Regions from separate parts of the Lachnospira sp. genome, predicted to be linked through region 2. Evidence: predicted binding sites of a transcription regulator. Region 2 holds the regulator's gene; the other holds the start of a gene.
What was found. The regulator NrdR, encoded in region 2, represses ribonucleotide reductase genes. The targets are predictions, from matches to a motif close to CACAANATNTTGTG.
Positions count from the first base shown of each region.

Region 1: a site for NrdR is predicted at 4,760-4,773, ahead of nrdD (anaerobic ribonucleoside-triphosphate reductase). Genes of this name have one in related genera too.

Region 1 covers NZ_JAEEVD010000041.1:1,475-18,677, reverse strand. The annotation lists gene QVA17_RS09635 (TrkH family potassium uptake protein) at 1-933, shown strand, start outside; gene QVA17_RS09630 (FeoB-associated Cys-rich membrane protein) at 1,026-1,202, shown strand; gene QVA17_RS09625 (magnesium transporter CorA family protein) at 1,229-2,170, shown strand; gene QVA17_RS09620 (GGDEF domain-containing protein) at 2,302-4,158, opposite strand; gene QVA17_RS09615 (hypothetical protein) at 4,505-4,666, shown strand; gene nrdD (anaerobic ribonucleoside-triphosphate reductase) at 4,964-7,141, shown strand; gene QVA17_RS09605 (GGDEF domain-containing protein) at 7,385-8,965, shown strand; gene QVA17_RS09600 (hypothetical protein) at 9,034-10,248, opposite strand; gene QVA17_RS09595 (glycoside hydrolase family 43 protein) at 10,444-12,120, shown strand; gene QVA17_RS09590 (hypothetical protein) at 12,216-12,701, opposite strand; gene QVA17_RS09585 (cell wall hydrolase) at 12,719-13,873, opposite strand; gene QVA17_RS09580 (ABC transporter ATP-binding protein/permease) at 14,088-16,820, shown strand; gene QVA17_RS09575 (transglutaminase domain-containing protein) at 16,908-17,203, shown strand, end outside.
Region 2 covers NZ_JAEEVD010000043.1:576-17,778, forward strand. The annotation lists partial or broken gene QVA17_RS09735 (hypothetical protein) at 1-278, shown strand, start outside; gene pheS (phenylalanine--tRNA ligase subunit alpha) at 394-1,413, shown strand; gene pheT (phenylalanine--tRNA ligase subunit beta) at 1,573-3,993, shown strand; gene queA (tRNA preQ1(34) S-adenosylmethionine ribosyltransferase-isomerase QueA) at 4,135-5,181, shown strand; gene QVA17_RS09755 (PilZ domain-containing protein) at 5,287-5,655, shown strand; RNA gene rnpB (RNase P RNA component class A) at 5,686-6,037, shown strand; gene QVA17_RS09765 (aspartate carbamoyltransferase regulatory subunit) at 6,132-6,557, opposite strand; gene pyrB (aspartate carbamoyltransferase) at 6,650-7,567, opposite strand; gene QVA17_RS09775 (lactonase family protein) at 7,862-8,914, opposite strand; gene nrdR (transcriptional regulator NrdR) at 9,187-9,633, shown strand; gene QVA17_RS09785 (YqeG family HAD IIIA-type phosphatase) at 9,661-10,179, shown strand; gene aroE (shikimate dehydrogenase) at 10,166-11,527, shown strand; gene aroQ (type II 3-dehydroquinate dehydratase) at 11,587-12,030, shown strand; gene efp (elongation factor P) at 12,180-12,737, shown strand; gene lepB (signal peptidase I) at 12,851-13,390, opposite strand; gene htpG (molecular chaperone HtpG) at 13,747-15,738, opposite strand; gene QVA17_RS09815 (LytR/AlgR family response regulator transcription factor) at 15,993-16,733, shown strand; gene QVA17_RS09820 (sensor histidine kinase) at 16,768-17,203, shown strand, end outside.

The DNA.
Region 1 (17,203 bases), on a different contig from region 2:
ACAGTAATTGAAATTATTATTTTACTTTTTGCAGGTATGAGTTTCTTTGACTCAATCTGTACATCAATGGGTACAGCAGGTACTGGTGGTTTCGGTATTAAGAATACAAGTATTGGTGGTTACAGCCCACTTATTCAGTGGATTGTAACAATCTTTATGATTTTATTTGGTGTAAACTTTAATGCTTATTACTATCTTTTATTTAAGCATTTTAGACAGGCCTTAAATGTAGAAGAAGTTAAGGTTTACATTGGAATTATTGTTGCAAGTACACTTGCTATTTGCATAAATATTGCCCATATGTTTTCAAATTTAGAGCAGGCCCTAAGAGCATCAAGTTTTGCGGTTGCCACAGTTATTACAACAACTGGTTATTCAACAGTGGATTTTGATACCTGGCCGGCTTTCTCAAAATTTATATTGGTAATACTTATGTTTGTAGGTGCCTGTGCTGGTTCCACAGGTGGTGGTATTAAGGTTTCTAGATTTATAATTAGCTTTAAGACTATTATTAAGGAATTCCATTCCTATATTCATCCAAAGTCTGTTAAGGCTATTAGAATCGAGGGAAAGACAGTAGAACATGAGACCCTTAGATCAGTTAATGTTTATTTCATGACTTTTATTTGCGTTTTCACGGTGTCTTGCCTTTTGATTTCCCTAGAGAATCAAGACCTAGTAACTACCTTCACATCCGTAGCTGCAACAATTAATAATATTGGTCCTGGTCTTGCAAATGTAGGACCGACCTGCAATTTTGCATCCTTTAGTGTACTTAGTAAATTCGTTTTTATCTTTGATATGTTAGCAGGAAGATTAGAGTTATTCCCAATGTTAATGCTCTTTAATCCAACAATTTGGAAGAGTACTTTCACATCTAGGATTAATCCTAGAAGAAAAAATTGGGAAGATTGCGATAAGGTTAGAAAATAATTTTACTGTAAAAACTTTTCTCAATATGCTAAAATTAAGTGCGGTAATTTCTCGTAGGAGAGACTTGAATTTATAGAAATAAGGTGCTTAATATGGATTTAGTTAATATTTTAGTGGCTGTCGTTTTACTAGTTGTTATAGTAGGAATGTTTTTGGCAGTGTCATATTTTCATAAAAAAGATGGACTTAGAGATGTTTGTAGCGGTAACTGTGCGTCTTGCGCTATGGCCGGACAGCATAATAAGGAGTGCGACAAAAAAGAAGAATAAAATTGGTGCTAGGAGGTAATTCAATCATGTATGAAGTTTTTAGAACTGATCATGGAGTTTTATCACAATTAGAACAGCCTAAGGAAGGTTGCTGGATCAACATGGTTGGCCCCACAAGCAGAGAGCTAAACGAAATTGCTGAAATGTACGAAATCGATTTAACCGATTTAGCTACAGCTCTTGATGAGGAAGAAAGCTCTCGTATCAGCCTTGAAGATGGATATACTCTTATCTTAGTGGATATCCCAACTCCAGAGGTTAGACATGAGAAGAAGATGTATACCACAATTCCTTTAGGTATTATTTTGAAATCAGATACGATAATTACGATTTGTAAGGAAGAAACACCTATTCTTACTTATTTTATTCGAAACAAGATAAAAGAATTTAGCACTAAAAAGAAGATGCGTTTTATCTACCAGCTTCTTTATCGTTCCGCAGCAAGTTATCAGATAAACCTTCGTTTAATTGATAAGAAGCGAATCGAGATAGAAGAAAGAGTTATGGGAAACACAACTGATATGGATTTAATCGAGCTTCATGAATTAGAATCTACATTGGTTTATTTCGCCACATCTCTTAGGTCAAACAGCATCGTGTTAGAGAGACTTAGAAGATACAAAAGAATTGAACAGTACCCAGAAGATATGGAATTACTTGAAGATGTAACCGTCGAGTATCAGCAGGCTATCGAGATGACCTCTATTTATCGAGATGTCATCGATGGTACAAGACAGCTTCTTTCATCAGTAATTGACAATAGACTAAATAATGTAATGAAGCGACTTACAGCCCTTACTGTTTTAATGGCCATTCCAACCATTATTTCAGGATTATGGGGAATGAACACTGCAGAGAAATATATGCCATTTGCCACAGTTCCTTACGGCTTTGCCATAATCTGTATAGGCATCGTGGTGGTTTGTATTATTGTAATTTGGTATATGAAGAAAAAGAAGATGCTTTAGCATAGATAATAAAAAAGACCTTAAGTTTAGTGAGTATAGAAACATCACGAAGACTTAAGGTCTTTATATTTTTATGAAAATGTATTGCAACAGCACCCCTTATTATTTCATATCTTAGTATTATAAGCCTATTACTTTAAATAAGGCCTGTCCTCATCAGCAATCAGCACATTTATTAGATAAGCTGCAATTAGGCTAGTTTGAATCTCGTATTCTGCCCACTTTTGTGGAGCGTTTCCTACCTTATCAATGGTTAGAAGGCCGGTAATATTATTCGTATCATTTCCAAGAACAATTTGAATTGTACATATAACATTTCGCTGATGCATAGCCTCACTAAATTCTGGTGCTACATCTGCAACTCTGCCAACAAAGCTAGATTCAAGAAACATTTTCTCACAAAGCATGCTCTTAAAGCCCGGACTCTTTGCGTAGAGGGCGTTAGAAGAGTTATCAAGAACCTGACCGAAAGTCTTGTAAAGCTCTAAATTCTCTCCTCTATAAATGTTTACGCTATCCACATTAAAGGTCTCTTGTATGTGAGTTAAGAGGTCAGATATAGCTTGTCGTTTATTCCTTGCAAAATGCTCGATAACCTTAGAAATATAGCGTAATTCGTTAACCTCACGGCCGGAAACATTTTTCTTATCAGAACTTGTAATACTCTTAATATATGCCTCTTCGTGAATCTCTTTTCTATAGAAAACGTATCTATCGCGGCCTTTTTCCTTTGCAATATAGAGGCAGAAATCCGCGATTCTAAAGAGTTCGTCATAGTTACTTGCATCCTTTGGATAGATGGAAGAACCAATAGAACAGGTTATGTTAAAGTCCGCGAAATCATTAATAAACTCCCATTTTATCTGGGTTCTAACCGCTCTTAGATAGCCTCGCAAAAGATTTTCATCAGTAATATCAAAGAGGATTATTAAAAATTCATCGCCGCCGATACGTCCAATAACTCCGCCATCACCAATGATTTCTTTAAGTTTCCTACCAATCCTTCCCAAAATCTTGTCGCCATACATGTGACCATAAAGGTCGTTTACCTTCTTAAAATTGTCCACGTCAAGAATGAGAATGGCTAGATTTGTAGGATAGGCGTCCATGTAATTGTCGTGTTTGTGGTCATTATTAGCGGAAATCAGGTTCTTTGCATACTCTGTAATAGTCTTTTTGTTATAGACACCAGTTAGAGCATCGTAGGAAAGGTCGCTAATCATTTCGATAAGATTGCTGTTTGTGTGAGCATTTTCATCAGTAAGAATCCTGCCGATAACAATCTTGTCGCCGTTATACTTGTTATAGACCATGCCTGTGAAAATGAGTTTCTCCATGATCTGCTTTTGGGTACGCATACTAGTTGTAATCTTTGCGCTAAAACTCTGTTCGTAGGATAGAATCTGTCCCACGAGGTTTTTAAATAGGCCGATGTCAGATTCTGCTATAAAGCCTTCATTTATCATGAATTCGCGCCACTGAATCAGGCTCATTTTATAGATGGTGTCTTTTGAAAATATGTCATAACGGCACATTTTAAAAATGTCGTCAGTCATATCATAGGTGAAGGTGTATTCCTTTGTTAGCCCAAAGAGAACCCGCCCCTTCGTAATGTCATCAAGTAAAAGGTCATTAATATTTGCAAGGCTTTCAATATCGACCATTTCAATGTTTATCTCGCCTCTAGCAGATGAGGTCTTTTGGGCAAATAAAGTAATGAGATTTAGGCGCATTTCTCCCTTGTAATTTCTAAAGTGGAAAATTCCCTTTAATTCTTGTCCTTCATAGCTGTCTATAAAATCCATGAGATTAATTTTTTCTTCCTCGGCAACAAATTCTGTCAGGTTAGAAAATCTAGTATCACCAAAGTATTCTGTGAATGGCTTATTAGCTACAATAGCTAGATAATAGGCATCAATAGTAGCGATACGTCGATTTAATCTGTTGGATCTTTCATAATCATCAGCGTAAATAGTATTATCACTCATTGATTTTCTCCTTTATAGAGTTTTATTATATTTTGTTCACATTTCTATAATCACATTTTCCTAATATAATTATATAATATTGCAGCAATTAAGACAATAATACATTAATTGTTCGACAATTATATTAAAAAGTAGTAAATATCTTGGGGGTATATAGTCTGGCATTAGTCCTTTGGTACCAATACTAAATATAGTGTTTATCTTTGGCATGAACCATGATATAATACAACATATAGGGAAGGCATGTGAATAAAATAAGACTATTACTTGATTTTGCAGACACAAGATGTAGTTTTATGCGCCTTTTATGACAAAAAAACTAAGAATAAAAAATCGGGGGTAAATTATGGAACGAGTAAAGTACAACAAAGTAGAAGTAAGACATGGTGATAGCCCAAAGCTTTTCCCAGTATATGAAATCTACTTAGATGGAGTGATTGTAACTAAGGTATCTTCTCAGGTAGAGGCAGAAGAGATGGTTTCTCGTTGGTCAGAAATTTATAAGTAAGAAAGTTTCATTTTGATTATGTTTCATAGCAAAAGTAGCTGCTAAGAATGTGAGTCTTGACTTTAGCATTTATAGCAGCTATTTTTATGCATACACAACATATTGTATTTTGTTATTGACTAGAAGCACAATATGTAGTACTATAATAATAGCTTAAGCAATACGAAGATTTGTCAAGAATGTTTTTAATTTAGATATTCTTGTAAGATGGTACCTAAAAAATAAACGATGTGATATTATAGAAAAGATGTCGTAAAGACAATTTTCGAGACATAAAATAATAAGGGGAGAGCAATTATGAAGATTATTAAACGTAGTGGTTCAGAAGTTACATTTGATATTGAGAAGATTGTTAATGCTGTAACTAAGGCCAACAATGAAGTCGTACATAGCGAACGATTATCATCAGAACAGATTCGTACTATTTCAGAGAATGTAGAACAGATATGTAATGAAATGGGTAGATCTCTTAATGTAGAAGAAATTCAGGATTTAGTTGAGAACCAGATTATGAATTTAAGAGCTTTCGCCGTTGCAAGAAAGTATATCACATACAGATATAAGAGAGCGTTGGTAAGAAAGTCTAATTCAACAGATGAACAGATTTTAAGTTTGCTTGAATGTAACAACGAAGAAGTTAAGCAGGAGAACTCTAATAAGAACCCAACTGTTAACAGTGTCCAGAGAGACTACATGGCAGGTGAGGTAAGTAAGGATATTACTAAGAGATTACTTCTCCCACAAGATATAGTAGAAGCTCATGAGCAGGGCTTAATACATTTCCATGATGCTGATTACTTTGCTCAGCATATGCATAACTGTTGCTTAGTTAACCTTGAGGATATGCTTCAGAATGGAACTGTAATTTCTGAGACTATGATTGAGAAGCCACATAGTTTCTCAACAGCATGTAATATTGCAACTCAGGCAATTGCTCAGATTGCTAGTTCACAGTACGGTGGACAGAGTATTTCACTTGCTCACCTTGCACCATTTGTACAGGTTAGCCGTGAAAAGTTTATTAAGCAGGTAAGAAAGGAACTCGCAGATACAGGGGTTGAAGCTTCAGAAGAGAAGATTCGTGAGATCGCTGAAATCAGAGTTCATGAAGAAGTTAAGAAGGGTGTTCAGATGATTCAGTATCAGGTAATCACTCTTATGACTACTAACGGTCAGGCTCCTTTCGTAACAGTATTTATGTACCTTGATGAAGTTCCAGAAGGCCAGACAAGAGATGATTTAGCTCTTGTAACTAAGGAAGTTCTTCGCCAGAGAATTCAGGGCGTTAAGAACGAACAGGGTGTATGGATTACACCAGCTTTCCCTAAGCTTATTTATGTATTAGAGGAAGATAATATCCATGAAGGTTCTAAGTATTGGGATTTAACAAAGCTTGCAGCTGAATGTACAGCTAAGAGAATGGTTCCTGATTATATTTCAGAGAAGATCATGAAGCAGTTAAAGGTTGATGCTAATGGCGATGGTCAGTGCTATCCATGTATGGGTTGTAGATCATTCCTTACAACATACTTAGATGAAGATAACAAGCCTAAGTACTACGGTAGATTTAACCAGGGTGTTGTAACAGTTAACTTAGTTGACGTTGCTTGCTCATCTAACAAGGATGAAGAGAAGTTCTGGAAGATCTTAGACGAAAGACTTGATTTATGTAGAAGAGCACTTATGTGCAGACATTATAGATTAAAGGGTACACCATCAGATGTAGCTCCAATTCTTTGGCAGAATGGTGCACTTGCAAGACTTAAGAAGGGTGAAACAATTGATAAGCTTCTTTACGGTGGCTATTCAACAATTTCTCTTGGATATGCAGGTCTTTATGAGTGTACATACTACATGAAGGGTACTAGCCATACACAGGAAGGCGGTAAGGAATTCGCCCTTAAGCTTATGAACTATCTTAATGATACATGTAAGAAGTGGGCTAAGGAAACTAACATCGACTTCTCATTATATGGAACACCACTTGAATCAACAACTTATAAGTTTGCTAAGTGCTTACAGAAGAGATTTGGTAAGATTCCAGGTGTAACAGATAGAAATTATATTACTAACTCATATCATGTACATGTAACTGAGGAAATCAACGCATTCGATAAGTTAAAGTTCGAATCAGAATTCCAGAAGTTATCTCCAGGTGGAGCTATTTCATACGTAGAAGTTCCTGATATGAATAATAATATTCCAGCTGTTCTTTCAGTTATGCAGTACATTTACGATAACATTATGTACGCAGAGCTTAATACTAAGTCTGACTACTGTCAGGTTTGTGGTTACACAGGTCAGATTCAGATTATCACTGATGATGATGGTAAGCTTGTTTGGGAATGCCCTAACTGTAAGAATAGAGACCAGGACAAGATGAATGTAGCAAGAAGAACTTGCGGTTACATCGGTACACAGTTCTGGAATCAGGGTAGAACTCAGGAAATTAAGGAAAGAGTTTTACACTTATAAGATTAGTGTTGTAAGAGTCTGCAAACCAGACGAGAATCCTAAATTAATAGATAACGCAATAAACTAAAAAGCTTCTAGTCAGAAGATATGTAATCATATATTTGATAAGCATATAAAAGGCTAGGAGCTTTTAATATTTTACGGCAACTATTTTAACAATAGTTTTGCAAAATTACCTTGTTTCACCTATATATTTCGTTTATTATATATATTGGGTTTAGCAAAAAATTATGAAGGTTTGATATGAAAGAATTACAAGATTATAACTATGAGCAGGGGATTATAGATCAGATTGAGCTTATGGATAAGATTAGATTTGAGAGTCCCTTAAAGACAATTGAATTAGCGTGCGATTTTAAGAAGATAGCAGAGAAGAATTCTGATATTAATCTTATGGGTTATGCTGACTTTTATATAGCCGATGCCTATTTAACTCTTGGGGAGTTTGATAATGCCATTAACTATTTTAATAAGGCAGCAAGAGAGTTTGATGCAGTAGATAATATCTATAAGAGAGGTGGCTGTCTTAATAGCCTAGGGATTCTCTATGCCACAAGAGGCGAGATTGTTTATTCTCTAGATAACTTTAAAGAAGCAGCAAGTCTTGCAGAGAAATCAAATGATGATTTCGTTGCAGCCCTTGCCTATGAGAATTATGCCGAGATTAGTGATAATATCAAGGATTCTAACATATCAATGGAATATGCTATGAAGGCTTATAAGCATATTTTAAAATGTAATCAAAACCCACGACAAAAGACTATTGAGATAATTATTCTAACCACACTAGCTAAGCTTTATTATAGATTTGGTCTCTATGATGATACCAAAAAGAAGATTGACCAGATTGAGGATATTGTAAGGAAACATCCTGATGAGAAGCTTTGCGTGGATTTTTATATTACAAAGTTAATCTATACTAACAAGGTATCTTCTTCTAAAGAGGAGAAGGAGATCTGTCTTAAAGAGGCGGTTAAGGCCTACTATGATACAGAGTATAAGGTAGATTACTTTTTGTACATTTTCGACTTTTTACATTTTCTAAAAAGGACGGATAGAAAGGACATCCTACTACCTTTAGTGGAGGATTTTGATGAGTCTGTTAAGGGCATGGATTTCCCATATATTCAGACTAGAATCTTGGATTTTAAGATTTCCCTTTACGATGAGGAGAAGGACAAGGATAAGCTCTATAAGGAGCTAATTAGATATAGAAGATATAATAACAGCTACAAGATGCTTACTACTAATTCCATTAGAAAGTACATTAGCATTCAGAACTCCCTTGAGGATTCAAAGAGGGCTAATGAGCTTTTAAAGGAGCAGGTAGGAATTGATGAGCTAACAGGTCTTTCTAATAGATGGAGGCTTAGCTCAAAGGTGGAGGCACTGCTTACTAGAGCAGTAACGGAGAAGAAGAATTACGCCGTTGAGATGTTAGATATCGATCATTTTAAGCAGATTAATGATGAAAATGGACATCACGTTGGAGACCTATGTCTTATAATTGTTGCCACAGCCCTAAAAGCAATCGAATCAGATGATATTTATTGCTTTAGATACGGGGGAGATGAATTTTTAATATTCTATTTAGGATATTCCGATGAGAAGATTCTTGAGATGGCCAATAATTTAAGAGATTCAATCTTAGAGATGTCAGAATTAAGAGATTTGCCTTATGTCTATATTTCTCAAGGTATATGCAGTGGAATCCCAGAGAAGAAATCCAAGGTTTGGGATTACTCTTCAAAGGCAGATACAGCCATGTATTCAGCTAAAAGAGGCCTCGGCAAACATATTAAATTAGTAAATTGCACAGAATAAAAATGACCTTTCAAAGCCCCTAAGGGCCTTGAAAGGTTTTTCTTTTATCTTAAAGTATCCAGCAATGATTAAAGGTCGATTTGTGAAACTAGGGAAGCGCCTCCATTTTCATGAAGATAAAAGCCGCTCTGTCGAAGTCTTGCCTGGCTTTCATTAGCTTCGTTAGTAAATCTAAAATCGTTGTTTGTTCTTCCCAAATATATAGCACCAACGTCTGCCTCCTTTAAACTAAGCAAACGTGATTGTCCATCCTCATCCATAACCCAGACTCTTAATTTCTGGTAAATTTCGTCGGCCTCGTCAATCCATGCATTTCCGTCTGAGTCATATTTTGCAAGGTCTGCAAAGCCGTCGCCGCTGCTAGTGCCAAAAAGCTCACTAGCGTCTGTAACTTCTCCATCTTCATTTAAATCAAGTGCTAAAAAACCCTGATTTGAATTTAATCTGTTGTGTTCTTCTGCTACTCCGTCCCCATCTAGATCAAAGTAAAAATGTTTGTCGCTAATCATGTCAGGGTTGTCATCTAGACTTATTACAAGGGGGTCTGTAAGTATTTTGTCAAAGGTTTGTAAGCTACTAAACTGGCTAATTTGCTGAAATTCTCTGCTGAAACTAACATCTAGATTAAAGGAAATGTTACGCCCGTCCTTTGTAACTGCACTTCCCGTTGTTGAAAAGCTTACAGCCTCTTTTTCGTAGTAGCTGTAGCTTTGGTTAGTTTCAAGGGTCCAAACCTGATAGCCCTGATTAAATGAAAGATTTAGGTAATTCGTATCTAGTTGGCTTGTACTCTTGCTGTTTAAAATACTGTCATTTCCTGTAGTTTGGTTTGAGGAAAAGCTATCTCCTGTAAAGCCCTCGCTAGTAATTGAATCAAAGTCCCTGTAAAAAAGACTTCTTAGCATAAATTCATGAAGGTAGGCTAGTAGGCTTTGATAGATTTTCTGCTCTGAAATTAAGTAACTCTCATTTAACTTTGTTTGAGCATTTAGCCTGTTAGTGTTTTTTACTTTTGTGTCTGATTCTACATTTTCTTCCACAGTTTCTTCGGAGTAATTGTGTAGGTTATTTAGCTCATTCTTTGTGTAACTAGCATATTGATCTAGACCGTTACCACAGTAAGCCGACTCAGCTTCATTTCTTAAAAAGTAATCATAGCTTTCGCTAAAACAAGTTGTCTTTGTAGCCATTTCAACCGTTGTCTTGTGAGTCTTTGAATAGCCCTTCTGGTCTAGATAATTCCTATTGGATGCCATAGAAATGTTGCTCTGGGAAATTATCATTTGTATCCACCTTTCGTAAGAGAATTGCAATGAACACAAACTCGTCTTACCTAATATATATCGGCTGCTTTCCAATAATTATTACTTAAAAAAATCTGTACTTTAAGAAAATATATTTATAAAAGATGTGGTAAAAACTCCCACGGTATTGTAATATAAGTAGGTAATAATGGTAAAAATTGGAGGTAGTGTTTTATGTGGATGGCTGATTTAGGCAATGGGAACTATAAGAATCCCATTCTATATGCAGATTATTCAGATCCTGATGCAATAAGAGTAGGAGAGGATTTCTTTATGGTAGCGTCAAGTTTTTCTAACGCTCCAGGACTCCCTCTACTTCATTCTAAGGATTTAGTTAACTGGAAGGTGGTAAATTACATTCTTCCTAAGATTCCTGAGTTTAGATACAGAAACCCTATTCATGGTTGCGGTGTGTGGGCGCCAGCAATTAGATATCATGAGGGAACTTACTATGTATGCTTCCCAATGCCAGATGAGGGAATCTATATGACAACTGCTAAGGATCCATTTGGAAAATGGACTGAGCCCGTTAATATTAGACCAGGAGCTGGCTGGATTGACCCATGCCCATTCTGGGATGAAGATGGTAAGGCTTATTTAGTAGCAGGGGTTGCTAAGAGTAGAATTGGCTATAAGAGCGTTTTACATATGGTTGAGATGGCAGCAGACGGAATGAGCCTTATTGGTGAAGAGAAGGTAGTTTTTGATGGTAACTTAAACGACCAGGTTACAATTGAGGGACCAAAGCTTTATAAAAGAAACGGATATTACTACATTTTTGCACCAGCAGGTGGCGTAAAGACAGGCTGGCAGACAGTGCTTAGATCTAAGAATATCTATGGCCCTTATGAGTACAAGATGGTTTTAAGACAAGGGGATACAGTTGTAAATGGACCTCATCAAGGGGCTTGGGTGGATACTCCAACAGGCCAGGATTGGTTTATTCATTTCCAGGATGTTTATGCTGCAGGTAGAATTACACATTTGCAGCCAATGACTTGGTATGAGGATTGGCCAATTATTGGTGAGTATGAAAAGGATGAGAATGGCAAGCCATTAAAGGAATATGGCACACCAGTTCTTGAATATAAGAAGCCAGATATGGGCGTTTCAGATAAGGACTTAGCTGATAGTAATAAGTTCCCAGTTTGCGCCCCAGACCTTGATGATGAGTTTGATAAGGACAGTCTTGGCATGCAGTGGCAGTGGAACGCTAATCCAGAAGAGGATTGGATTGAATTTATGCCAGAGAAGTCAGTAATTAAGCTTAATGCTGTAGCAACTTCTAATAAGAGACCTGTTTGTGATTATAGAAACCTTTTACTTTGCAAGTGGGCAGAGCCTGAATTTAGCTGTGTTACTAAGATCAGTCTTAAGGATCTTGAAAATGGAGACTTTGCCGGCTGTGTAGCACTTGGCCAGAACTATATCGCTCTTGGAATTTACAAGGATTCAGACGGTTACTACATTAGAAAGGTTACAGGTAATCAAAACTTTGATTGTGATGTTTCTTATGCTAGTGAAAATGTAACAGATACAGTACTTAGTAAAGATGTTAAGGATTTCCATTCCTTTAAGTCAGAGGAGAAGGAAGTTTATATTAAATATAGCGTTAAGAGAATTGGCTATCAGGACCACATTGAAGGTGGCCTTAAGGTAAATAATGCACCTCGTGAATTACAGTGCCTTGAGATTAGCTTCGATTCTAAAAACTACTCTTATACATTAGCTTGTGAAGCTAAGGCTGGACGCTGGGTAGGTGTTAAGAATGGTGTCTTTGTTTCTCATAATAGTTTAATCAAGAATGAGAATAGAGGTAGCATTTTAGTAGATTATATTAGATATAACTAGCATATAAGAATAAATTGTTTATATACGAAGAGGGAAGGAGTTTTAAACTAACTCCTTCCCTTTATCTCTTTTAAGTATTATCATTGTAAGTCAAATTAATTTTGCTGTTGGATATTCTTCATTGCCCAAAGCTGTAGAGCCTTAGCATTATTAGAAATATCCTCTAAAGAATTAAGAATTGCCTGAAATTCTTCAAGCTCTTCAATATCAACCTTTCCATCTGCGGAAATGTTAATAATAGATCCACGTAATTCTTCTATATCATTAAGAGAACCAAGAATCTTTAATGAAAGTCTATCAAAAGAGCTAATCTCTACGGATTTCATTGTAAGTCTTCCGATTGGACAATCATTTGAACAGAAATTATAAGTAAGCTCTGGAGCATTGTAGTGCTTAGCCATAAGTAATACTTCCTCTGGATATGGCTCAACATTTCCAAGCTCGATTCTTGCAAGTCTTGTTCTATCAATTCCAAGAACTTCAGAAGTAGTCTCTCTACTTTCAAAGTCTGAGTTTGTCTTTGCTGCATTATATCTAGCGATATAATATTTGTTGTCTGATGCTTTAGTTGCCTTCTTCATTTAATTTCCTCCAAGGATTAGTAAAATACATGATCACCAATTACTGTTCCACCAGTATCTACAGAAGGTCTGTAAACATGGAAATATAAGGCAGTAGTTGTAAGGTTGCCATTTAAAACCTCATAGGCTGCAGAAACACACTCCGAAGATGCGCCTCTTGCTAAAACAATGGCAAATCGACCACTAGCAACAGGACTAAACTGGCCTGATGCATAAATAACTGATGTAATAGAATCTCCAAATCTAGGATTTAAAACTCTATTAACAATAACACTTCCTACAGCTAACTTACCTTCGTAAGACTGATTACCAGCCTCACATTCAATAATAGCTGCAAGCATTGCAAGGTCTGTAGCTGTATAATCAAGCTTAGTGCCTGAGTAACTTACCTCATCCCCTGCCTGCATAGCTGCAATAGCAGCAAGCTGCCTTTGGATGTTCTCTTCCTGAATCTTCTTCTCATACTCTAAACAAAGGGCCTCAGTTTGCGCAATGGAATCTGAGGTTGTATCAAGTTCAGATTGAATATCATAAATGGACTGCTTAAGATTAGCTGTCTCTGAATTAAGACTAGTCTTTAAAGTCTCAAGTTCTTTTAAATCTGTTTGAAGATTAGCCATAGCATCATTACGGCTTGTTATCTCTTCATTAAGCAAATCCAACTGTTCTCTATCATAGTTTGAAAGCTCAACAATGTATTCAGATTTCACAAGGAAATCTGCCATTGAGCCTGACTCCATTATAGATTGAAGTAAAAGATTCTCTGTACCGTTTTCATACATATATCTTATACGTAATTTCATAGCCTCATATTGTTCATCAATGGATGAATTGAGAGCATCGATTTCTGAGTTTAAGCTATCGATTTCATCTTGTTTAGTTTTAATCTGCTCGTCAACAGCAGTGATCTTCTCTGCTGTTGCTGTCAAACTATCATTAAGGTCACTGTACTGTGAAGATAGACTTGACTGAGCTTTCTTTAATTCTTCTAGTTCTTCATTAGCTTCATCTAAATCAGATTGCGTATCTGCATAAGTACTATATGGCAAAAATGTCACAATAAGTCCACTTGTAGCAATTACAGCAATTAAACAGATTATTGCGCTAGCTTTTGATAATACTTTAAGAGAAGACGTTTTATCTAATGTTAAAAAGATATTAAACCTCTTCATGGAACCTCCCATTATCATAAATCTAAAAAATATATGAAAAAACAAAATAAGTATAAATTGTTTAAAGCTAAATTGCAAGTAGGCTTTATTAGTGTTACAATCACATATAGCAGTGAGAAAATGAGGAAAATATATTAAAGGAATATAAATTTTTTATATTATAAACACACATTGCACACAAATTAATAGCGTGAAATTAATTAGGAGGATGATTATGTTAGAGCTCAATCATATTCGTAAGGATTATGTCAGCGGAGACATGACTGTTACAGCCCTAAAGGACATTAACCTAAGATTTAGAGATTCAGAGTTTGTCTCTATTCTTGGTCAGTCGGGTTGTGGTAAGACAACAATGCTTAATATCATTGGTGGTCTTGATAAGTACACAGAAGGTGACTTAAAAATCAATGGTATTTCAACAAAGGACTATAAGGATAGAGACTGGGATGCATACAGAAACAATTCCATTGGTTTCGTATTCCAAAGTTACAATCTTATTCCTCATCAGACTATTTTGGCAAATGTAGAGTTGGCCTTAACTTTATCAGGCGTTTCAAAGTCTGAGCGAAGACTTAGAGCTAGCGAGGCTCTTGAAAAAGTAGGTTTAAAGAAACATTTGCATAAAAAACCAAACCAGCTATCGGGTGGTCAGATGCAGAGGGTTGCCATTGCAAGAGCTTTGGTAAACAACCCAGATATCTTACTTGCAGATGAGCCAACAGGTGCCCTTGATACAGAAACAAGTGTACAGATTATGGAGCTTTTAAAGGAAATTTCAAAGGATAGATTAATCATTATGGTTACTCACAATCCTGAGCTTGCAATGAAGTATTCCACAAGAATTGTAAAGCTTCTTGATGGTGATATTACAGACGACTCTAATCCATACACTTATGAAGAGGCCCATGCTGATGCTGAAAAGAAGAGACAGGCTATAAAGGAAGCTAAGGAGAAGGCTAAGAAAGCCAATAAAGCTGAGAAGAAGGCTGAAAAACAAAGAAAGAAGGCTACAAAGACTCACATGTCTTTAATGACAGCTCTTTCTCTAAGTTTTAATAACCTTATGACAAAGAAGACTAGAACTCTTTTAACAGCCTTTGCAGGAAGTATTGGTATTATTGGTATTGCCCTAATCTTATCTATTTCAAATGGTATTCAGTTATACATTGATAGAGTGCAAAGAGAGACTCTTGCAAGTTACCCAATTCAGCTACAGGCAGAAACAGTGGATGTAAGTAGTCTTATTAGTTCCTTTATGGGTGAATCCTCAAATTCATCTGATGGAGATTCATCAGGAGAAGAAAAAGATGAGAACACAGTTTATAGCTACAATATCATGTCAGACCTTCTTAACACTATGGTTTCTGAGGTTACAAAGAATAACCTTAAGGAATTTAAGGAATATATTGAAAGTGGCGAGTCAAATATTAATGACTATGTACAGGATATTCAGTATAAGTACAGCGTGCCTTTAAACATTTACTTATCAGATACTTCAAAGGGTGTTACACAGTTAAACCCTAACACAATGCTATCTAGCTTCTATGGTGGAGCAAGCACAACTACAAGTCAGTCAAGCCTGAACTCAAGCACAAGTATGTTTAGCGTATCTTCAGAGACTTGGGTGCAGTTACTTGAAGACCAGGATGTACTTGATTCCCAGTATGATATGCTTGCAGGTAACTGGCCAACAGCCTATAACGAGGTTGTTTTAGCAGTTAATGAGAACAACGAAATCGATGATTATACATTATATGCCCTTGGTTTAAAGGATATGGATGAGTTTGATGAGCTTTATAAGGCAGTAATGTCAGGCGAGGAGTACACAACTGAGAATACAAGTTATAGCTATGATGACTTACTTGGTCTTTCATATAAGTTAGTACTTCCAACAGATTATTATAATTACGATTCTGAAACAGGCACATGGAAAGATATGTCTAAAGATGATGTTTATATGACAAATGTAGTCAATAACGCAGCGGATATTAAGGTAGTTGGTGTGGTTCGCCCATCAGAAGATGCAGTAAGCACATCTATGACTAACAATATTGGTTACACTAAGGAATTAGTGGAATACGTTATTAATCAGGTAAATGATAGCGAAATCGTTAAGCAGCAGCTTGCAAATCAGGATGTAGATGTATTTACAGGCATTGAATTTAATGCAGGTGAAGACGAAGAGATTACAATGGAAGATGTTTATGCCTATATTGCAACTCTTTCAGAATCAGAGGCGGCAGCAACAAATGCCATGATTTCGCAGATGACAGAAGAGCAGGTATTAAAAAACTTTAAGTCAGTTTTAAGCCAGACAACAGATGCTACATTTGAAGGAAACAAGTCAATCCTTGGTATATGCGACCTATCAAGCCCATCGGGAATTGATATTTATGCAACAGGTTTTGATGCTAAGGAAAAGATCGAAGATATAATTACTGATTACAATAAGATGCAGACAGATGCTGGAAATGAAGACAACACAATTAGCTACACAGACTATGTAGGAATCATTATGAGTAGCGTAACAACTATTATTAATGCCATTTCTTACGTATTAATTGCCTTTGTTGCCATTTCCCTTGTGGTATCTTCAATTATGATTGGAATTATTACATACATTTCAGTTCTTGAAAGAACTAAGGAAATCGGTGTACTTAGATCTATTGGTGCCTCAAAGAAGGATGTTTCACATATCTTTAATGCAGAAACACTTATTGAAGGCTTCGTATCCGGCGCACTAGGTATAATTATTACACTTATCCTTTGCATACCGGCCAACGCCATTATTTACAATTTAACATCTATTAAAAATGTTGCTCAGCTCCCAGTTACTGGCGCAATCGTACTTATCATAATCAGTATGATTCTTACATTAATTGCCGGTTTAGTTCCAGCTAGAATCGCAGCTAAGAAAGATCCAGTTGTAGCTTTAAGAACAGAGTAGTATAATAAATATAGTAATGATAAGCTTTAGGTTCATTATGGGCCTAAAGCTTTTTTAGAAGGTGAACAATTTGGGAGTGGGGGATTTATGAATAATAGGTATTTGAGAATAATACAGGCCTCGATTCTTTTATTTGCAGCAGTTTTGGTGATTTATGTTTTCACAAAACTAGGGGAGACTAATTCTTATGAAAATGAAACACAGCCCGCTGAAACTGTTGTATCAAAACTAGATAATCCAGAGAAGCTTACAGGAGAAAACATAGAAAATCTCGATAACATTTTAGCAAAGGTTAAAGAAGAAGAGACCTATGATCCAAGTAAGCTTATTTCTAGTGACAATCAAAGGGCAGATTTAGATATAGCCAATGGTACTGGTAAACA
Region 2 (17,203 bases):
CAGAAAAAGAGCTTGAAGACATTTTACGCATGCTTGACCTTTATGATCCTCATATCTGGCTATCTCAAGCTAGAGCCATTCTTTCTGATAAGGAAATGGTGGAGATTAGACATAAGTTAACCTCTAGAAGACAGAAGCTTCGTGGTCAGATTGAGTATAATGAGAATCGTATTAAGGAAGCTAAGAATAATATTAAAAATGTAACTAACAAAAATCCACAATATGCTGCGGATGCATTGAGGGTTGTTGAGATGTATGAGAGAAAGCATGCATTTTAATAGATAATAAATTATAAATTATTGCAAAAATTAGGGGTTGTGTTACAATAAGAAATGGTTTTTTGGACCTTGGAGAGGGTCAGTAAACACTACTACGTTATATTGAGGAGTTATTATGAACGAGAGACTAGTAAAGCTTAAAGAGAATGCGCTTGCTAAGATTAATGAAGCTGATTCTCTTGATAAATTAAATGATATCAGAGTAGCCTTTTTAGGTAAGAAGGGTGAACTTACAGAAATACTAAAGGGAATGAAGGACGTTGCACCAGAAGATAGACCTAAGGTTGGTCAGATTGTTAATGAAACAAGAGCAGCAATCGAGGAAGTTTTAGAAGATGCAAAGAAGAGCTTAGCTAGTAAGGCTCTTGAAGCTAAGTTAAAGTCTGAAGTAATTGATGTAACACTTCCAGCTAAGAAGACTAATGTAGGACATAGTCATCCTAATACATTAGCTCTTGAAGAGGTTAAGAAGATTTTCGTTGGTATGGGTTATGAAGTTGTTGAAGGTCCAGAAGTTGAATATGATTACTACAACTTCGAGGCACTTAACATTCCTGCAAACCATCCAGCTAAGGATGAACAGGATACATTCTATATTGATGAGAAGACATTACTTAGAACTCAGACTTCATCAGTTCAGGTTCATGAGATGGAAAGAGGAAAGCTCCCAATCAAGATGATTAGTCCTGGTAGAGTTTATAGAGCAGATGAAGTTGATGCTACACATTCACCTTGCTTCCATCAGGTTGAAGGTATGGTAATTGATGAGAATATTACATTTGCTGATTTAAAGGGTACACTTGCTGAATTTGCTAAGCAGCTCTTTGGACCAGAGACAAAGGTTAAGTTTAGACCTCATCACTTCCCATTCACAGAACCTAGTGCAGAGATGGATGTAAGCTGCTTTAAGTGCGGCGGTAAGGGTTGTCGTATGTGTAAGGGTGAAGGTTGGATTGAAATCCTTGGTTGTGGTATGATTCATCCTCACGTATTTGAAATGAGCGGCATCGATAAGGATAAGTACACAGGATTTGCATTTGGTATCGGCTTAGAGAGAATTGCACTTCTTAAGTATGAAATCGATGATATGAGACTTCTATACGAGAATGATGAAAGATTCTTAAAGCAGTTCTAGTAGTTGTGACAACTGCGAAGCAGTTGCCATGTAGGCTCGAGCAGATTGCCAAGGGCAATTCTAATGCGAGAGCTTCAATTAGTTGTGACAACTGCGAAGCAGTTGCCATGTAACTTTAGGAATTTAAATAAGAAAAGCAACTAAAAGGGAGATTAAATCATGAATACATCTTTAAATTGGATTAAAGCTATGGTCCCAGGCCTTGAGTGTACTGATCAGGAATTCCGTGATGCTATGACACTTTCAGGTACAAAGGTTGAGGGATTTGAAAGATATAATAAGAACTTAGAGAAAATCGTTGTTGGCCAGATCGAGTCTGTTGAGGCTCATCCAGATGCTAGCAAGCTTGTAGTTTGTAAGGTTAACGTTGGAACAGAAGTTTTACAGATTGTAACAGGTGCTCCAAATGTTAAGGTTGGAAGTTCAGGACAGAAGGTTATCGTAGTACTTGATGGTGGTAAGGTAGCTGGTGGTCACGATGGTGGCGCACTTCCAGAGAATGGAATTAAGATTAAGAAGGGTAAGCTTCGTGGAGTTGAATCATTTGGTATGATGTGCTCTATGGAAGAGCTTGGTGTTTCTTCTGAATTCTTCCCAGGTGCAGATCCAGACGGTATCTACTTCCTTGGTGATGATGCAGAAGTTGGTTCATCAGCAATTGAGTATCTTGGTCTTGATGATGTTGTTTACGAATATGAAATTACTAACAACAGAGTAGACTGCTATAGCGTAATTGGTATTGCAAGAGAGGCAGCAGCTACATTTAAGAAGGAATTTAAGGCTCCAGTTGTTACTAAGACAGGTAACGATGAGGACGTTAATGATTATATTAAGGTTGAAGTTAAGGATAGCGACCTTTGCAAGCGCTACACAGCTAGAGTTGTAAAGGATATTAAGCTTGCTCCATCTCCAGAGTGGATGAGAAGAAGACTTATGACAGCTGGTATTAGACCTATTAATAACATCGTTGATATTACAAACTATGTTATGGAAGAATATGGTCAGCCAATGCATGCTTACGACCTTGAAACTATTGAAGATAGAAAGATCGTTGTTGCAAGAGCAAAGGACGGAGAAAAGTTTGTAACACTTGATGGTCAGGAAAGAAATCTTGATTCAGAAGTGCTTATGATTAATGACGGTAAGAAGGCTATTGGTATTGCAGGTATCATGGGTGGCGAAAATTCTATGATTACTGACAATGTTAAGACAATGCTTTTCGAGGCTGCTACATTTGATGGTACTAACATTAGAAAGTCAGCTAAGAGAGTTGGTCTTCGTACAGATGCTTCAGGTAAGTTTGAAAAGGGTCTTGATCCTGAAAATGCTATGGCTGCAATGGATAGAGCTTGCCAGCTTATTGAAGAGCTTGGTGCTGGTGTAGTTGTTGGTGGTGCTATTGACATTTACCCAGTTAAGAATGAAAGAAAGAGAATTACTTTCGAGCCAGAAAAGATTAATGCATTACTTGGTACAAATGTATCAACTGATGATATGATGACATATTTTAAGAGACTTGAAATTGAATATGATAAGGATAGCAATGAGTTAATTATTCCTACATTTAGACAGGATTTACTTAGAAATGCTGATATCGCTGAAGAAGTAGCTAGATTCTTTGGTTATGACAACATTCCTACAACTCTTCCTCATGGTGCAACTACAATGGGTAAGATTTCATTTAAGCAGGAAGTTGAATTAGAGGCTGCTAGAATTGCTAAGTTTGCTGGTTTCTCAGAAGCTATGACATATTCATTTGAAAGCCCTAAGGTATTTGATAAGTTAATGCTTGATGCAGATGATAAGTTAAGAAAGACTATTGTTATTTCTAACCCACTTGGTGAAGATTTCTCAATCATGAGAACACTTCCACTTAATGGTATGTTAAACAGCCTTTCAACAAACTATAACAGACGTAACAAGAACGTTAAGTTATTCGAGCTTGCTAAGGTTTATATTCCAACAGGTGAAGAACTTCCAGATGAGAGAGTTCAGTTCACACTTGGTTTCTTTGGTGATGGCGACTTCTTTACAATGAAGGGTGTTGTTGAAGAATTCCTTGATGAAATTGGAATTAGCAACAAGTTAACATATAATGCAGATGCTAAGAAGAACTTCTTACATCCAGGTAGACAGGCTGAAATCTCATATGAAGGTAAAGTACTTGGTTACTTAGGTGAAGTTCATCCTAAGGTAGCTGATACTTACGGTATTGGTGATAGAGCTTATGTTGCAGTTCTTGATATGCCAGTAGTAACAGAGCTTGCTAACTTCGATATTAAGTATACAGGAATCGCTAAGTTCCCTGCTGTAACAAGAGATTTAAGTATGGTAATGCCAAAGACTATGCCAGTTGGTGACGTTGAAGCTATTATTGCTAAGCGTGGTGGCAAGTTAGTTGAAAGCTATAACTTATTCGATATCTATGAGGGTAGTCAGATTAAGGAAGGCTTTAAGTCAGTTGCTTACTCAATCGCATTTAGAGCTAATGATAGAACTCTTGAAGATAAGGACATTACACCAGTAATGGATAACATCTTAAAGGATTTATCAGCAGCAGGTGTTGAATTAAGAGCTTAATTTTAAAGTTTTAACTTTTTATAATAACAATTAAATGATAAAATACTAACTTCGGGGAGTTTTGTAAGATCGCTTCCCGAAGTTAGTTTTTGATAAAAGAAAGGGTATGATCGCGTTGGTCATATTTATAGGTGTTTAATGATGGATTTACATGATTTTGACTATGATTTACCAGAGGAGTTAATTGCTCAGGATCCACTATCTGATAGATCTTCATCTAGACTTATGGTTCTTAATAAGAACACAGGAAAACTAGAACATAAGATTTTTAGAGAAATTATTGACTATCTTAATCCAGGGGATTGCTTAGTTCTTAATGATACTAAGGTTATTCCTGCAAGACTTTACGGTGAGAAGGAAGGCACAGGCGCAGGCATTGAAGTGCTTTTACTTAAGCGTAAAGAGGATTTAAAGGATACATGGGAAGTTTTAGTTAAACCAGGTAAAAAAGCTAAGGTTGGAGCTAGAATTAGCTTTGGTGATGGTAAGCTTGTTGCTGAAGTTAAGGACATTGTTGATGATGGTAATAGAATTATTCAGTTTGAATACGATGGTATTTTTGAAGAAATTCTTGATGACTTAGGACAGATGCCACTTCCACCATATATAACACATAAGCTTGAAGATAAGGATAGATACCAGACAGTTTATGCAACTCATAAGGGCTCAGCTGCAGCCCCTACAGCAGGTTTACATTTTACTAATGAATTACTTAAGGCTATCGAGGAAAAGGGCGTTAAAATCGCAAGAGTAACCCTTCACGTAGGTCTTGGTACATTTAGACCTGTTAAGGTTGAGAATATCTTAGATCACCACATGCACTCAGAATTCTATATGGTTAGCCAGGAAGCTGCTGATATAATTAATGAGACTAAGAAGAATGGTGGCAGAGTAATTTCTGTAGGAACAACTTCTACAAGAACTATTGAGTCTGTAGCTAACGAAGATGGTACAGTGCCTGCTAAGACAGGCTGGACAGACATTTTCATCTATCCAGGTTATAAATTTAAGACAATTGATTGCCTTATTACTAACTTCCATCTTCCAGAATCTACACTTGTTATGCTTGTATCTGCACTTGCTGGCAGAGAAAATGTACTTAATGCCTATAAGATTGCAGTGGAAGAGAAGTATAGATTCTTTAGTTTTGGTGATGCAATGTTTATTACAGACAATGAAATACAGTAAATTTAATGAGTGTTTAATGAAAAATCCTGTCATATCAGTTGTTAATTAATGCACTGTTGTGCTAAAATAATACTAGTAGAGAGGATTAAAACTGGAGGTAATAAGATGGTTGAACGAAGAAAGTCTAAAAGGACTGACATCGACGCAGTCATTGCATTAAAGCAATTAGGGGATAATTTTGTTACGGGTATTTCAGGCAAAGCAGTTTCTGTTAATACTCTTAACATTTCAAAGGATGGTATTGCATTTAAGTCAGATAGAAAGTTTAAGTTAAACTCATATCATGATACTATTATCAAGCTTGATAACAAGGAATCCTTTGAAGCAATTATCGAAGTAGTTCGCATGGAGAATAGAGGCGAACCAGAAACAACTTATGGATGCCGTTTCATTGGTATTACTAGTGATGATCAGTTTAAGATTGATGTATATCAGATCGTTTACGAATCAAGACTAGCAACTGAAGGGGCTTAAAAGTTGTAATTACAATTTCAGATTTATATATGAGTAAGACAGATGATCGCGGCTACATTTCCGAAAGGAAGTAGGTGAGGAAAGTCCGGGCTTCATAGGGCAGGATGCCGGATAACGTCCGGTGGAGGCGACTCCAAGGCTAGTGCAACAGAGATATACCGCCATTTTATGGTAAGGGTGGAAAGGTGGAGTAAGAGACCACCGCAGTCTTGGTAACAAGATTGGCTATGTAAACCCCATTCGAAGCAAGACCGAGTAAAAACAATACGTCTGCCCGGCGTGTTTTAGGTAGGTCGCTTGAGTCTATTGGCAACAGTAGAACTAGATAGATGATCATCACGAAGCAATTCGACATAACCCGGCTTATAGTTTTGCTCATTTATAATAAAATAACAGCAGCCAGTGATGGCTGCTGTTATTTTTTTACTGGCCCAAGCAATTGCCTAGGCCATTTATATTATTAAATTTTGGATGCATTATCTATTATATTTTTCTTCACAGTATTTACATCTGTAAACCTGCTTTTCCTCATCTGCAAGGAAGAATACGTGCTTTAACCCCTGTTCAATTGAAGTAATGCATCTTGGGTTGTTACAGAAGATAATATTAGTAATTTCCTTTGGAAGAGAAAGTGTCTTTTTCTCAACGATTTCACCGTTCTTAATTACATTAACAGTGATGTTATGATCAATAAAACCAAGCGCGTCTAAATCTACTAAATCAAGACCACCCTCAATCTTAATGATATCTTTTTTGCCCATCTTATTAGAACGAGCATTCTTTATAATAGCTACCTGACAATCAAGTAAGCCAAGTCCAAGTTTATTATAGATTTCCATAGCCTTGCCAGCTTCAATATGGTCAAGTACGAAACCTTCATTTAACTGTCCAACGTTTAACATAGAATCTCCTCATTTATATTTGTATTTCTTAATTTTAAAAATGATGCTAAAACCCGTCTTTATTAGCGCCAATTCCTATCTATTAAGATTTATTATTTATCAAGTCCAAGAAGTGTAAGGATAAGAGCCATTCTTACATATACACCGAATTGAGCCTGCTTAAAGTAAGCTGCTCTTGGATCGTCATCAACTTCAACAGAGATTTCATTTACTCTTGGAAGTGGATGTAATACATACATATTTTCTTTTGCCTTAGCCATCTTTGCCTTATCAAGAACGTAGAAGCCCTTCATTCTTAAGTATTCATCTTCAGAGAAGAATCTTTCTCTTTGTACTCTTGTCATGTAAAGGAAATCAAGATCGCCAATAACATCGTCTAAGCTTTCAACTTCAACGAAGTCACAATTATTTTCTTTTAAAACATCTTCTCTGATGTAATCAGGAATTCTAAGTTCTTTAGGAGAAATAAGAACAAACTTGATGTTAGAATATCTAACAAGGGAACTAATAAGAGAATGAACAGTACGTCCAAATTTAAGATCGCCACAAAGACCAATAGTGAAATTATCAAGGGAACCACCAAGCTCTCTAATTGTCATAAGATCTGTAAGAGTTTGAGTTGGATGCTGATGACCACCATCACCTGCGTTAATAACAGGAATTCTAGAAACAGAAGCAGCAACCATTGGTGCACCTTCCTTTGGATGTCTCATAGCAGCGATATCTGCATAACACGAAATAACACGAATTGTATCTGCAACGCTTTCGCCCTTTGAAGCGGAAGATGAGTTAGCAGAAGAAAAACCTAATACAGACCCTCCTAAGTTAAGCATAGCAGCTTCAAAACTTAATCGGGTTCTTGTACTAGGTTCATAGAATAAAGTAGCTAATTTCTTTCCTTCACAACGTTTAGAATACTTATCTGGGTTGTGAGAAATATCTCTGGCTAAATCAAGTAGGTTATTTAATTCTTCAACACTTAAATCTAGCGGACTAAGTAAATGTTTCATAATGCCTCCGTAAATCTCAATTAATTTTTAATCTTAAGTATTCTACTATTAAAATCATAAAATATCAATGTTTATTTCAAAAAAAATACAAAAAATAAACCCCAAGAAAAATAAACTTAATTTTCTTAGGGCTTATATTAGAATCACAATATTTTTTAACTCAGTCGGAGCTTGTACCCCGACTGAGTTAAACGCTCCGCGAGGATGCGCACGGATTCGGATAGGAATTTGTCTGCTGAAGCAGACCCGAATCCGGCGCGCAAGACTCGCGAGCGAGTCTTGACTAAATTCTAATTAGTCTTCTAATTCAACAATCTCCATGTTGTTAGGATGAGAAATGTTAAGTGGCTTACCATTCATAACAATTAAGCCCTTCTCATAATCAACAGTAAAAATTGTAATTGTGTTATTCTCGTTATTCATACACATTACATGCTTGTCATCTGGGAATACACCTAAGAACTTAGGATATTCGCCACTTACAGGTAAGGAATTAAGAGCTGATAACTTACCTGTCTTCTTATCTACTTTATAAACTGTAAGAGTGTTATCACCAGCATTAGAGCAAAGTAAGTTATTGCCTGAGTTTGTAAAGGTAATATAAGCTGCTGCACTATTAGACTTGTGGTCCTTTCTTACAGTGAAAATGTTCTGAATAAGTTCAAATCTATTCTTATCTGAATTCTTGTCATATTCGTATACGTTGATGTAGTTCTTAAGCTCGCAAACAACATAAGCAAATTTACCATCTGCACTAAATAAAAGCTGACGAGGAGCTGATTCCTGCTGTGATCTAATAATATCATAGAGCTTAATTCTACCAGTCTTGTGGTCAAATTCGTAAAGCTTAATCTGATCGATACCTAAATCACAAGCGCAAAGTAAATCTTCATCAGGTGTGAAGCAAACTCCACTAACATGTGGTCTTGAATTACGTTCAGCAATACTTCCCATACCTTTATGGAATACTTCATCAGCAATGCCGCCAATTGAACCATCTGCCTTGATCTTTAAAACTGTAATCTTACCATCGTGATAACCTGCAACAACCATAAACTTATTGTCCTTAGTTGTAACAATATTACAGCCTCTCATACCGTTAATAGAAGCAGTATTAAGCTTCTTTAAAGAACCATCTTCTAATATTTTAAAGGAAGTAACACCCTGATCACAAATAGAGTAAAGGAACTGCTTATCATATGATGTAGTCACATAAGAAGGATTGTCGATTTCAATCTCATCTCTTTCAGTAATACGTCCCTTTGGCACATCTAAATCATAAATATGAATGCCCTTACTTTTTTCCTGTGTGTATGTTCCCACATATGCTACGTATTTTTTACTCATAGTTTTCCTCCAATAAAAAGTATTGTCTCCATGAATATAAAAACCCCTTTAGTTTTTTGTCACGTTAAAACAATCTAGTTCAATTTTAATTCAAGGAGGGCTATTTTTCAATAGGACTCGGTTAATTTTTTAACAAAACTAATATAATAAAGTGTTATTGAAAATGTTACGAAATCTAGTAATTATGTATACTTGACAAGTAAATATAAACTTGACGTTGCTTAAAAAATTACATATAATTGATTTAAATAAAAGATGCGGAGGTGCTTAACATGAAGTGTCCATTCTGTGGTAATGATAATACTAAGGTTATTGATTCTAGACCAACAGACGATAGCTCAATTAGACGACGTCGTCAGTGTGAAGTTTGTGGTAAGAGATTTACAACATATGAGAAAGTAGAGACCCTACCGCTTATTGTTATAAAAAAGGATAATAACAGAGAACCATATGATAGAGAGAAGATAGTGGCAGGCATAGTTAGATCATGTCATAAGAGACCAGTTTCTATCTCAAAGATTAATTCTATGGTTGACGAAATTGAGAATACGATATTTAATATGGGAGAGAAAGAAATTTCTACTAATACAATTGGCGAAATCGTTATGGATAAATTAAAGGATGCAGACGAAGTCGCTTATGTAAGATTTGCTTCCGTATATCGTGAATTTAAGGATGTAAACACATTTATGGATGAAATCAAGAAAATTTTAAAATAGAGCAATCTATTGTTATAAGGAGTTTTTATGTTAAAGAGATTTTATCCGGATTTGTATATTGATTCTGCGTATAATATTGATTATGAGGGCCTCTATAACGGTGGTTATAGAGGCATTATCTTTGATATAGATAATACCCTAGTAGAACATAATGCACCGGTAGATGAAAGATGCAAGAATTTATTTGAGAGATTACACGAGATAGGTTTTGAAACCTGCATTATCTCTAATAACGGCGAGGAAAGAGTAAGACCTCTAGCTAATGCAGCTAATTCTAAGTACGTTAGTAAGGCAGGCAAGCCAAATCCTAGAAACTATCACAAGGCCATGAACATTATGAATACAAGATCTAATGAAACATTTTTTGTTGGAGACCAGATTTTTACTGATGTTTGGGGCGCTAATAGAGCAGGAATTTTCTCAATATTAGTAAAACCTATTGCAAAGCATGAGGAGATTCAGATAGTATTAAAAAGAAGACTTGAGTGGATTGTTTTAAAGTCTTACAAAAGGTTTTTAAGGAAGAAGGAAAATGAAAGAAATTAAGGGAACAACAAAGCTTTGCGGACTTGTTGGAAATCCGGTTGAACACTCTATTTCCCCACTAATCCACAACAATTTATCAAAGCTAAAGGATATCGATATGGTTTATACAACCTTTAGAGTTGAGGATGAAGACGTGGATAGTGCCATTAAAGGGGCTTACTCACTTGGAATTGTTGGCTTAAATGTAACAGTTCCCCACAAGCAAAGAGTAATGGAGAGTTTAGTAGCAATTGACCCATTAGCTAAGGCCATTGGGGCAGTTAATACTCTAGTAAGGGATGAGAAGGGCTTTAAGGGTTACAATACTGATATCCTTGGACTAGAGCGTGAATTAATGGATGAGGGCTTATCCATTAAGAATAAGACATGTATTATTCTTGGAGCAGGAGGAGCTGCAAGAGCAATTACATTTTTATGTGCCAGCAGGGAAGCTAAAAAAGTTTTTGTAATTAATAGAAGTCTTGATAAGGCTAATTCTATTAAAGAAGCGGTTAATGCACATTTTAATTCAGATATTGTTGAGGTTTTAGGCCTTGATGAATATGAGCGAATTGAGGATAATGACTGCCTTTGCATTCAGTGTACTAGCGTAGGCTTATATCCTAACGTAGAGGATGTAATTATAAGCGATGATGCATTTTACAAAAAGCTATCAGCAGGGGTGGATATAATCTATAATCCTTACAGAACCCGCTTTATGAAGCTATGTAACAAGGCCGGCAAGAAAGCTTATAATGGTTTGAAAATGTTACTCTACCAGGGCGTTTGTGCTTACGAATTATGGACAGACACTAAGATTTCAGCTTCAGAGTGCCAAAAGATTTATACTAAGATGCGCGCCCATATGGCAGGAAACATCATTTTAATAGGCTTTATGGGAAGCGGTAAGTCTACCTTTGGCAAGTGGATTGCAAAGCACAAGGACATGGAATTTATCGATACCGACGACTATATTGAGTCTAAGGAAAATATGTCTATAAACGAAATTTTTGAAACTAAGGGTGAGGAGTACTTTAGAGAGCTTGAAACAAGCGTGGTTAAGGAACTTCAGGCAAAGCTTACTAACTGCGTAATTTCAGTTGGTGGAGGCCTTGTTGTAAAGCCTGAAAATCAGAAGTTACTTGCTAATATGGGTAAGGTCGTTTATTTAGAGACACCTAAATGTGAGCTTATTAAGAGACTTTCATCAAGCAATAACAGACCGCTTTTAAAGGATGTTAACTTGTCTGATAGAATCGATGAGCTTATGGAGAAGAGAGAAGAAATCTATAAAAAGGCGGCTACTGTAAAGGTGGATACAGCCAATAGAGATTTTGAAGATATGTATAAGGATATAATTAATTCATAAATTATCTTAAAGAGATAAGAATTAAAATTAAGTGTAGTAAATGAAAGGTGGTAGTTAAGATGAAATTATTAGTTCTTAATGGACCAAATATTAATTTTCTTGGAATTAGAGAGAAAGGAATTTATGGTAATGACAACTATGAGACTTTAGTTTCCATGATTGAGTCTAAGGCTAAGGAGTTAGGAATAGAAGTAGAGGTTTTCCAGTCTAATCATGAGGGAGCAATAATTGATAAGATTCAGGAAGCTTACTATGAGAAGGTGGATGGAATTTTAATTAATCCAGGTGCCTTTACTCACTATTCTTATGCCATTAGAGATGCCCTAGCTTCAGTAGCTGATATTAAGAAGATTGAGCTTCACATTTCAAATGTTCATAAAAGGGAAGACTTTAGACATACATCAGTTACAGTTCCTGTTTGTGATGGACAGATTGTAGGCCTTGGACTTAAGGGATATTTATACGGACTTGAGGCATTAATGGATATGGTTAATAAAAAATAGTTGCCAAATGGCCTTTATTAGTATAAAATTAATAAGGTTATTGCGTATCTTAGGAGGGGATAATCTTTCTTAAGATTTGAGTTATCATAAGTTTATATATTATTTAAGAACAGATAACATAATTGATTTATTTAGGAGGTTTACCAAGCATGGTTACAGCAGGTGATTTTAAAAATGGTATTACAATTCAGATGGATGGAAACATTTGGCAGATTATTGAATTCCAGCATGTAAAGCCAGGTAAGGGCGCAGCTTTTGTTAGAACAAAGTTAAAGAACATCGTTTCTGGTGGTGTTGTTGAAAAGTCTTTCAGACCAACAGAAAAGTTTGATTTAGCTCACATCGAAAAGAAGGAATATCAGTATCTTTACGCTGATGGAGATTTATTCTACTTCATGAATACAGAGACATACGATCAGATCGCATTATCAGCTGATAACGTTGGTGATTCACTTAAGTTCGTTAAGGAGAATGAATTAGTTAAGCTATGTTCACATAACGGTAACGTATTCTCTATCGAGCCACCAATTACAGTTGAACTTGTAATTACAGAATCTGAGCCAGGTGTTAAGGGTGATACAGCTACAGGTGCTACAAAGCCAGCTATCCTTGAAACAGGCGCTAAGATCAATGTTCCATTATTCGTTAACCAGGGTGATACAATTAAGATTGATACACGTACTGGTGAATATCTTTCAAGAGCATAATTTTAGAGTTTAATAAAGATTATAATAATAAGAAAATCGCTTAGTTATTTACTAAGCGATTTTTTTTACTTATTGATTAAATTAAGACTAACTTAAACTAGAGCAGTGTTTGACTAGCTTCTGCTAAATAGACTAAAGGTTGGTTTTGAATTTTCACCATCATAATACTTAAAGATTACTTTAGCTAAAATCTCGTTCTTAGTTACATAAGAAGTTGTATCCCAGAATCTAGAATCTTTTGAGCTATTTCTATTATCCCCTAATACGAAGTAGCTATCTTCAGGAACGATATAAGTCTGGCTTGTGCCATCGTCAACCATGGCCTCTTTTATATAGTCCTCAACTAATTCTTCACCATTTACATAAACCTTGCCCTCAGAGATTGTAACCACGTCTCCTGGTGTACCAATTACACGCTTAACGAAGTTTTGCTCTTCATCATCTGGGAATTTGAAAATGATAATGTCGCCACGCTTAGGCTCTGAGAAGATATAAGCGAGTCTAAAGCCTATTAATCTATCATTAACATTAATTGTGTTCTCCATGGAACCTGTTGGAACCTGAGCGTTAATAATAACGAATTTAGTAATGATAAGTGCTATAACAGCAGCAATAACTAAAATCTTAATATAGCTTAGGATTTCCTTTACAATAAGCTTCTTAGTGCCTTTCTTACAAGAAGCATTTGATTTAGAAGAATCATCACTAGATGATTTCTTAGAACTAGATTTACTAGCTGAAGTAGAGTAATCTAAATCGTCGTCATAGTCGTCAGGATTTTCAAAATAGATACCGTCATCTACGCTGTCATCGATATCTGTTAGAAAATCGTCGTTGAACTCCTCATTATATCTGTATTTGCGATTGTCAGCCATCTTTATACCCCTAATTGTAAATATTATAAGTTCGTAAAATGTCTAGCTAAAAAGAAAAGCTAGTACATTCGCATAAAAGTAGGAAAACCCTTATTTTTCACGAATTTACTAGCTTTATTTTACGTTAAATTTTTTTATTTGGCAAGTAATTCCATAATTTTATTACTTCTTGAAATAAATGCTGTCATAGCCTCTGCTGAGAGTGGTGCATGAGCAAGTAAAGCAAGGTCATAAATCTGTTCACAGAAGAGCTTTGTGTTCTCTCCTTCAGGATTTTTTGCAACGTAATCAACTAACTTGTTGTTAGCGTTAAGTACAAGGGTCTGACCGTTAGCACCAAACATAGATGGGTCCATGCCTGCCATGCCATACATCTTCATCATATCCTGCATACGTCTATCCTGCTCAGATAGAGTAATCATTGAGGAAATGTTCTCATCCTTGAGCTTTGTTACATTTACATTAAGCTTGTCATTGTTTAAGGCCTTCTTAAATGTATCTGTAAGCTTTTCAGAGATATCCTTTAATTCATCTTCGTTAACTTCTTCCTTAAAGCTATCATCAATAGCAGCATCAACACGGCTAAACTTTAAGCCTTCGTTTTTACCCTCTAAGCTCTGGATAAATGGCTGATCAATTCTGTTATCAAGAATTAATGCATCGATATTATCTGCCTTAAACATGTTGATATACTGGCTCTGTTCCTGCATATCAGTTACATAGAAGATTGTATTCTCATGCTTTTCTTTATTCTCCTCAAGGGCTTCCTTAAGTGTTAAGTACTTGTTATCTAAGTTCTTAAAGATAATGTAGTCGTTCATCTTCTCAGCGAACTTCTCATCCTTTAAGCAACCATATTTAATGAATGGATTAATGTCATCCCAGTATTTCTCGTAGTTTTCTCTATCAGTCTTGCACATACCTGATAACTTATCAGCAACCTTCTTAGTAATATAGTCGCTAATCTTCTTAACGAAACCGTCATTCTGAAGGGCAGAACGAGATACGTTAAGTGGAAGGTCTGGACAATCAATTACACCCTTTAGTAGGAGTAAGAATTCAGGAATAACTTCCTTGATGTTATCAGCTACGAATACCTGATTGTTATATAACTTAATTGTTCCTTCAGCAGATTCATATTCCATGTTAATCTTAGGGAAATATAAGATACCCTTTAAGTTAAATGGATAGTCCATATTTAAGTGAATCCAGAAGAGTGGTTCCTTGTAATCCTTAAATACTCTGTGATAGAACTCAATATAGTCTTCCTTCTTACATTCATTTGGATGCTTTGTCCATAATGGATGAATGTCGTTTAGAGCTTCTGGACGCTTGTTGATTGTAACCATCTTCTTTGCTGGTTCTTTTTCAACAGTCTTCTTTTCGCCATCTTCCTCAACCTCTTCAGTTACTGCATCCTTTGTAAAACGCTTAACTACAACGTCCTTTTCCTGTAATTCTTCTTCAGGGATGTCGACAGTCTTTGGCTCTTCGTCAACATTTTCCATAAAGATTTCAACAGGCATGAATGAGCAGTACTTCTCAAGAACTTCTCTAGCCTTGTATTCGTTGCAGAATTCATAAGAATCATCGTTTAAGTAAAGAGTAATCTCTGTACCAACGCTTGTCTTATCTGAATCAGACATATCATAGTCTGTACCGCCATCACATTCCCAGTGAACAGCTGTTGCATCCTTCTTATATGATAAAGTATCGATAGTAACCTTGTTTGCTACCATGAAAGCTGAGTAGAAACCAAGACCGAAGTGACCAATAATCTGATCGTCATTAGTCTTATCCTTGTACTGTTCAAGGAAGGCTTCAGCACCTGAGAAAGCAATCTGGTTGATATATTCGTTAACTTCCTCACTTGTCATACCAAGACCATTATCAATAATCTTGATAGTCTTATCTTTAGAGCTAATTTCTACTTTAACCTTATATTCAATGTCATCTGGCTCTTCGTATTCGCCAATAAGTGATAACTTCTTTAATTTAGTAATTGCATCACATGCATTAGAGATTAATTCTCTATAGAAAATATCGTGGTCTGAGTACATCCACTTTTTTATAATAGGAAAAATATTTTGACTGTTAATTGATAAACTACCGTGTTCTTTAGCCATTTTATCCACTCCTTTGATTGTAATAGTATTAGAATCTAGGCTTTCGCCCAACAAAATATACTTTAAACTTAAAATGACTGAAAGTCAATAAAAATTAGCACTCAAATTAGCCGAGTGCTAATAAAATTTTTATAAACTTATAAGATAAATGTATAAGTTGTATTTACTAGATATTAGTTTCCGTTCATGCTATAATATACCAAAATTTTAACTTCTAGTTTTTATTTTTCTTAACTAAATAATGGAGGTAAATTATGAGAATAGCCATATGTGATGATGACAGCATAGTGATAGACGACGTAAGATGGCGCATTCAAGATATTGACGACAGCATAGAGTATGACGGATATAGTTCAAGTATTGATCTGTTGGTGACTCTGAAAAACAAAGGTTATAATTTTTACGATTTAATAATTCTAGATCATTTAATGCCAGAGATTAATGGCCTGCAGCTTGCAGAGATTTTAAGAAAGAATAATTTTACGGGACTAATTGTTTTTTTAACAGGTGAAGATGGAATTATTGATGACACTTTTAAAGTGTTACCTTTTAGATTTCTTAGAAAGCCAATTAATAAAGACAGATTCAATGAAATGATATCTGCTGCGCATAAGAAAATAACCAAGAATAGATTGATAGAAGTACCTGTCTCAAAATTAGAGAAGCTAGTTTTGAAAATAAACGACATTGTTCTTTTTGAAGCGGGACACAGAAAGAGCATTGTAGTAACTAGAGATTCTGAGGTGGAGAGCACAAGAAACATTTCCGATTGGGAAAGATTTGTAGAAGAAGAAAAGCTTAACTGCTTTGTAAGAATTACAAAAAGTTACGTAATTAATCTAGAACATGTAGTTGGCTATAGCAAGGGCTATAGAGGCGGAAGCGTAAAGCTTGATAACGTGCATTATAAAGAGGTTGAGGTAAGTTCTAGTTATTGGGGTCATTTTATAGACAGTATGAATGTCTATAGCTTAAGCAACAAAGTGACTATCTAATGTTTGTGAGGATGACAATTTATAGGGAGAAGACATGAATAATCATTTTTTAGGAGCTTTAATTTTGTTAGTAATATATTTAGACGTTTATTTATTAGTTACTTGTATTTTTAAATTAAAAATGAAATACAAACTTTACCCATCAATCATATTAGTTTTAGTGGTGGGTATCTTAAGTGAGTTTTTCTTAAACGATAGCTTACAGGACTTTATTGAGATAGTACTGCCGGTGCTGGTTATAGGCTTTAATCTCTACAATAAGAAAGACCTAACTAAGCTTATATTTGCAACGGTTCTAGTAACCATGCTTGATAGCCTAGTTTCTATACTAAATTATTTATTTATACCAGAGAGTAAAATTTCAATCTACAATTATGATGCAACTAAATTTATCTTAGAGATTCCAGTATTTCTCTTGATTCTAGTTATAAGCCTCATCGTTTATAAGAAGAAGTTTGATTTTAGCAAGT